DNA from 2 places in the Zhaonella formicivorans genome. Region 2 is predicted to be linked to the other one. Evidence: riboswitches for the same ligand, from Rfam matches in the RefSeq annotation. Region 2 holds a riboswitch; the other holds the start of a gene.
The links. A riboswitch is a leader RNA that binds a small molecule or an ion and turns the genes downstream of it on or off. The one in region 2 is predicted to bind S-adenosylmethionine.
Positions count from the first base shown of each region.

Region 1: it holds a riboswitch for S-adenosylmethionine, as region 2 does, so the genes downstream of both, EYS13_RS00245 (methionine ABC transporter ATP-binding protein) here and EYS13_RS11580 (PLP-dependent transferase) in region 2, are expected to answer to the same signal.

Region 1 is NZ_CP085524.1:56,465-60,103, reverse strand. Features, by position in the region: gene EYS13_RS00250 (ISLre2 family transposase) at 87-1,487, shown strand; SAM riboswitch class I at 1,734-1,857, shown strand; gene EYS13_RS00245 (methionine ABC transporter ATP-binding protein) at 1,945-2,973, shown strand; gene EYS13_RS00240 (methionine ABC transporter permease MetI) at 2,966-3,639, shown strand, end outside.
Region 2 is NZ_CP085524.1:2,371,698-2,375,336, forward strand. Features, by position in the region: gene EYS13_RS11570 (pyridoxal-phosphate-dependent aminotransferase family protein) at 1-1,017, opposite strand, end outside; gene EYS13_RS11575 (H-type small acid-soluble spore protein) at 1,232-1,429, shown strand; SAM riboswitch class I at 1,559-1,674, shown strand; gene EYS13_RS11580 (PLP-dependent transferase) at 1,764-2,936, shown strand; gene EYS13_RS11585 (aminotransferase class I/II-fold pyridoxal phosphate-dependent enzyme) at 2,929-3,639, shown strand, end outside.

The sequences.
Region 1 (3,639 bases), 1.0 Mb from region 2:
GGCAGGGGAAAGAAATAAGACCTCACCGTCTGGCGAAAGACGGAGCCTTAAGCCCTAAGGCAAAAAGACTCGAGAGGTGAGGTCTTATGGAAAAGATAATTCAACACTTATGGGATAAATTCCTGCTGGTTGGGGAAAACGTAATTGAGGCTTTAGAGAGAAAAATCACATATCCGGAGTTGGAAATCAAGGTTAAAGAGATCCTTAACCAATTGGGAAAAGACATACTGAAGATGGTCCTGGAAACCCAGGATGCTTATCTGGTTGAGCACCGGGAAGAACGTCCCGGTTGGGTGGTTGAGCGGCGTCAAGAAGAGAAACATGTGGTCACAGTCTTTGGAGAAATGAGCTATCATCGTACCTACTTTTACCATAAAGAAACCCAATCCTACGCTCATTTAGTTGACGACTATGCCGGATATACACCACACATGCGGGTGGATGCAGCAGCTAAGTCCGTATTGGCTGACATGGCTACCGAACAATCTTACCGTCGTAGCGGCAGAGGGCCGGAGCAGTACGGATGGGGAGAAAGTTTGAGTGGACAGACAGTCAAGAATACCATAGACAGAATTAAAGTGCCCTTGAGTAGCGATGATATAATACCTGCGCAAAAGCGAAGGGTGAGGATTTTGTACATAGAAGCAGACGAGGACCACGTAGCCCAGTGGGGAAAAAAGGGACGGATGCAAATACCGTTGATCTATGTACATGAAGGAATAGAAAAAGCAAGCCGGGGTAGGAACCGGCTCCGGAATGCCCGCTATTTCAGCGGACCGTACAAGACCATTGACGACTTATGGTTTGCTGTCCTTGACTATATAGAAAAGCAATATGAACTAGACCAGATAGAAAGGATTTATATAAACGGGGACGGAGCAGCGTGGATTCGCAGCGGAACAGAAATAATACCCAAGTCCATATTTATACTTGACCTCTTCCACCTGAGCAAATATATAATAGCCGCTGTAGGCCCTGAGCCCAAACTACAAGCAGCCCTTTGGGAACATATAAAGCGCAGTGACTTGGAAAAAGTAATGGTTGTATTGGATAAAGCCCAAAAACTCCGTCCAGAGCGCCAGAAAGCGATTACAAAAACGAAGCGGTACATTCGGGGGCAGTGGGATGGGATAGAAGCGCGTAACCGATACCGTGAAGAAGTGCAGGGATGCAGCGCAGAAGGACACGTAAGCCATATACTATCTGCCAGATTAAGCAATCGGCCAGGGGGATGGAGCAAAGCAGGAGCCGAACAAATGGCCAGCCTTCGGGCAGCCAAAGCCAACGGGTTAAATATAAAGGAAATATACCTGGCCCAGCAAAAACAACCGGTAAAAGCGTTACAGGTAGACGCAGAAAAACTAAAAAGGGCCAAGAGAACAATCCAAAGGAACGTGGCAATAGAAATGATTCGGAATATGCCCATCCTGAAAGGACCCCAGAGTCCATTGACCAAGGCCCTCAGGGCACTAGCCGCTACTGCGTAGACCTGTGCTAAGGGCAACCAGAAATAATATGTATCTTCATAGTAAAATATTAGCAATACAACCATATAATTCAAAAATTAATCAAAAAATATCAGGCAAATTTACAACGAGGCTACCGCTCTGAACCGGATAGGTGAATTTATCTCGTAAAAAATCCTACAGTTACTTGACACTATCGTAAAAATAAAGCAATTGACCCAATACCCGTAATGTGCTATTATAGGTTTCAGTTAAATAAAAGTAACGCTCTTATCAAGAGTAGGTTGAGGGACTGGCCCGATGACGCCCGGCAACCGACCACTTCAGGGGTGATAACCTCTTAATTGGCACGGTGCCAATTCCTGCAGAACGTTGTTCTGGCAGATGAGAGTTACAGGAATGTAAACCTTTTCTGCCTGTGCGGAAAAGGTTTTTTATTTGTTGGAAACTAACTTTTCTTAAGAAAAGAGGAAATGCAATGATTGAAATTGCAGGCTTAAAAAAGATCTACGGCAAAGGTAAAGGTTCCGTGCTGGCCTTAGATGGAATAGACCTGAAAATTAAACAGGGAGAGATCTTTGGGATTATCGGCTTAAGCGGTGCAGGAAAGAGCACTTTGATCAGGTGCCTGAACATGCTGGAAAGGCCAACAGAAGGAAAGGTAATTGTGGACGGACAAGATATGACAAGTCTATCGGCGAGCGAGTTGCGCCTGGCCCGACGCAATATAGGCATGATCTTTCAGCACTTCAATCTGCTCTGGTCCCGCACCGTAGCCGAGAACGTGGCCTTCCCCTTAGAAATTGCCGGTATTAAGGATAGGGCAAAGATCAACGCTAAAGTAACCCAGCTTTTAGAACTGGTAGGTTTAAGCGATAAAGCCAATGCTTACCCCTCACAGCTCAGCGGCGGTCAAAAACAGCGAGTGGGCATTGCCCGAGCACTGGCCAATGACCCGAAAGTGCTGTTATGCGATGAAGCAACATCAGCCTTAGATCCGCAAACCACCGAGTCTATCCTGAAACTGCTGAGGAGCATCAACCAGCAGCTCAAGCTGACTATTGTAATCATTACTCACGAGATGTCGGTTATCAAGTCAATCTGCGACTCGGTAGCAGTGATTGCGGACGGTAAAATTGCTGAAACCGGGCCGGTTTTGGAGCTGTTTACCAATCCCAGAACTGCAACCGCCCGGGAATTCGTAAAAAGCATAATTAACACAGAAATTCCCGAAGTTGTGACCAAGCGGCAAAACGGTGAAAAAGCAAACAGCCAGTTAATCCGGATTTCCTTTATTGGCGATTCAGCAGGGGAACCGGTAATATCCAACCTGGTGCAAACCTTTAATATCAAAGCTAACATCCTTTATGGCAATATTGACCATATTAAGGATACAATTTTCGGCACCTTAACGGTGCAGCTTGCCGGCCAACCGGGGAATACCGCTCAGGCTATCTCCTACTTAAAGCAACAGGGGTTGAAAGTAGAGGTGTTAACCAATGATTGAATCTCTCATGCAGTATCTGGCCGATATCGGCCCTCAAGTAGCGGTTGCCTTTGTCCAAACGCTTCAGATGGTAATTTTGTCAGTCATTTTTTCCCATATTCTTGGCATACCGCTGGGGATCATTCTGGTAACAACCTCGCCGGGCCATATTCTGGAAAATAAATTTGTCAATCTGGTGCTAGGCGCTGTCATCAACGCAGCCCGCTCCCTGCCATTCATCATCTTGCTGGTAGCAATCATTCCATTTACGCGGGCAATTGTAGGCTCATCTATCGGCACCATGGGGGCAACTGTTCCACTGACGGTGGGAGCAATTCCATTTGTGGCCAGAATGGTGGAAACATCCCTGAAAGAAATTGAATGGGGTATTATTGAAGCAGCCCTGTCCATGGGGGCCACTCCATGGCAGATCATTACCAAAGTGCTGCTTCCGGAAGCAATGGCTTCGCTGATTCTAGGAGCTACAATTACCACCATCACTTTAATCGGTTATTCAGCCATGGCCGGTTTTGTAGGCGGAGGCGGTTTAGGGGATTTAGCCATGCGCTTCGGATATTACCGGCGTGAAGACGGCATCTTGCTGATCACAATTATCATCTTAATTGTAATGGTTCAACTGATTCAAATGTTGGGTGAAAGCCTCTCAGGCAAAGTAAATAAAAAATA
Region 2 (3,639 bases):
GCCCATGTGACCGATGCGGAAAACCTTGCCGGCCAACACATCAAATGCTCCCGCCAGCATGATGCGGTGTTTTTTCAGCATTGCCTCCAAGATAGTTTCAACTTTAACCCCCTCCGGCACCTGTACTGCGCTCACGGTATTGGCAAAACCCTCTACAGGGTAAAGCTTAAGTCCGGCGGCCAGCAAAGCGCCCCGTACCGCTTCCCCTAAGACCCGGTGCCTTTCAAGCCTGCTTTCGTCTTGCAGCAACAGGTCCACCGCCTCCCGCAGCCCGTAAATGTCACTGATGGGCTGGGTATAGGGAAACCACTTTTCCTCATACCATTTTTTCCACAGGGCCAGATTGCAGTAAAAAGCAGCAATAGGCTTTTTCCGGTTTAAAACAGCTTTCCAGGCATCGGCGCTGATGCTTAGAAAAGTTAGCCCCGGCGGTGCTGATAAGCATTTTTGCGATCCTCCCAGGGCAATATCGATTTTCCACTGGTCAACCAGGAGAGGCTCTCCACCGATGGCGGAAACAGAATCTACCACTGTGAGGATGCCGAATTTCTTCAGCACGGGACATAGTTCCCGGACTGGGTTCACAAGGCCCGAAGGGGTTTCACAGTGGACAACGGTGGCAAACTTAAAGTCGCTGTCCTGCTCTAGAAATTCCTGCAGCTCCTCTGGGCTGATTGGTTGTCTGTAGTCCCTGGTGAAATAGACAGCTTCCCCGCCGTACATTTTTACAAAGTCACCAAAACCTCTGCCGAAAATGCCGTTCTCCAGGCAAAGCACCCTGTCACCCGGCTCGATTAAAGAGGCGCAAGCCGCTTCCAGACCTAGGATTCCTTCACCGTTTAAAATCAGCACATCGTTTTTAGTTGCCAAAAGCTTCTGCAACTGCCTGGCAGTTTCTTTATAAAACTCGTAAAAGTCCGGGTCCAGGTCTGGATTGGTAATTGGTCTGGCCAGGGCTTGCCTTACCCGTTCGCTTACGTAGGTTGGCCCCGGCGTCATAATTAATATTTCATGCATTTGCCCTGTCTCCTTAAAGTTAAATTTTACCCAACTGCTTACAGCACTTATTTTAGCATAAACTTGCTGACTTTAATCAAAAAATATAGGTAAGTAAAGAAAACTTGGCTTGCGCCAAGCTGCGCTTATGCAAATCAGAAAGTCGATAAACTTCTGATTTGCCGAGATAAACGCTGCCTTAGCAAAGATAATTATTTAAAAAGGAGCTGATCCAATGGACTTCGCCCGTGCCCAAGAGATTTTAAATTCCCCGGAGACTTTTGAAGTTTTGTACCAAGGCTTGCCGGTCTGGATTGAATACTTAAATTCGGCAAATCAAACAGCCCTTGTCACTTCTGACTTTTTGCCCGGCGGCAGTTCCACCGTGCCCGTGGAGCAGTTGGTGGAGGAGGGCAAAGCTATGCTGCACTGAGATTTTGACAGGTATCTTAAAAAACCTTGGCTTGACGCGTTTGGAAATTTAGTTTACTATTAGTATTAACTACTAAACCTATAGAATTTCTTGGAAAAACACAGTTTATTAATTAAATAATGCTCAACACTCTTATCAAGAGCAGGTGGAGGGACTGGCCCAATGAAACCCGGCAACCGGCGGCCCCGGATAGAGGGATGTACGGTGCTAATTCTTGCGGAAGCATAGCTTCCGGGAGATGAGAGAGGTGCCAAATTGCTGTTCTAACCTTTCTCACAAGAGAAAGGTTTTTCTTTAACTGTAATTCTTAGTATTTAGAGGGGGTTACTTAACTATGAAATTGGAAAGCATATTAGCGCAAATTGGATCCCAAGCGGAACCGGTGACGGGGGCTGTCAGCTATCCCGTTTATCAAGCTGCTGTCTTTCGCCACCCGAAATTAGGCCAAAGCACCGGTTTTGATTATTCCCGCACCCAAAACCCGACCCGCCAAGTTTTGGAAAAGGCAATAGCCCGGCTGGAAGCAGGCGATGCCGGTTTTGCCTGCAGCTCAGGAATGGCTGCTTTGCAGACTGTTTTTGCTTTATTCAGCCAAGGGGACCATCTCCTTGTCTCCTTGGACCTTTATGGCGGCACTTACCGGCTATTGGAGCGCATCCTTTCCAGGTTTGGCATTACAGCAACCTATGTGGACACCAATAATCTTCGGGCATTGGAAGAAAATTACCGCCCGGAAACTAAAGCCATCTTAATTGAAACACCTACCAACCCTTTAATGATGATCACCGATCTGGAGGCAGTCTGCGGCTGGGCAAAACAAAAAGGGCTGCTCTCAATAGTAGATAACACGCTGCTCACTCCTTTTTTCCAGAGACCCCTTGAACTAGGCGCCGATATCGTAATCCACAGTGCCACCAAATATCTGGGGGGACATAATGATGTGCTGGCCGGGCTCATCGTCACCAAAGGCAAGGAGCTATCCGAAGAAATGGCATTCCTGCATAATTCAATAGGGGCCGTTTTGGGACCCCAAGACAGCTGGCTGTTAATGAGAGGAATGAAAACGCTGGCCCTGCGCATGGAACGACATGAATCCAATGCAGTTAAAATAGCTAATTACCTAATGGAACACCCCTTGGTGGAGCAGGTTTTTTACCCGGCGCTGGCCACCCATCCGGGCTATGCTGTACAAAAAAAGCAGTCTGCGGGGAATACGGGAATTTTTTCTTTCAGGGTGCGAGACGCCCGCTATGTTGAACCTATTTTACGCCACATTAAATTAATTGCTTTTGCTGAAAGCCTGGGCGGAGTAGAATCCTTAATGACCTACCCCGCTGTCCAGACTCATGCTGATATTCCGGAGGAGATCCGCCGCAAAGTAGGGGTGGATGAACGGCTGCTGCGCATTTCCGTAGGAATTGAGCATGTGGACGATCTCATCGCCGACCTTAGCCAGGCATTGGCAGCGGCAAAAAGGGAAATCGAGGAGGAAAGATGTAATGGGTGACAATAAAAAAAATAGCAGCGCCGAAAAATTTGCTACTAAACTAATTCATTTTGGCGGGGAAATCGATCCCAGCACCGGCGCCGCCAGTGTGCCTTTATACCAGGCTTCAACGTTCCATCATTTTTCCCTGGCGGACCCTCCCCGGTACGACTATACCCGTTCCGGCAACCCCACCCGCCAGGCATTGGAGGACTATATTGCCTTCCTTGAAGGAGGGGTAGAAGGCTTTGCCTTTGCCTCCGGCATGGCGGCCATTTCCACCGCATTTCTGCTTTTATCCAGCGGCGATCATGTCATTGTCACAGAGGATGTCTACGGAGGTACCTACCGGCTCTTGACAACCATTCTCAACCGGCTGAATATTGAATCCACCTTTGTAGATATGACCGATCTGGAAAAGGTAGTGGCCGCAAAAAAGCCTAATACGAAAGCGGTCTTCATGGAAACTCCTTCCAACCCTACCCTGAAAATTACGGATATCAAGGCGGTAACTGCATGGGCTGAAGCCAACGGCCTGATTACCATGCTGGATAATACTTTCATGACGCCATATCTGCAGCGTCCCATTGAGTTGGGAGTGGATATCGTCTTACACAGCGCCACAAAGTTTCTGTCCGGACACAGCGATCTGCTGGCGGGGCTGGCGGTAGCAAGAACCGAAGACCTGGCCCAAAGGCTAAAACATCTGCAAAATTCCTTAGGA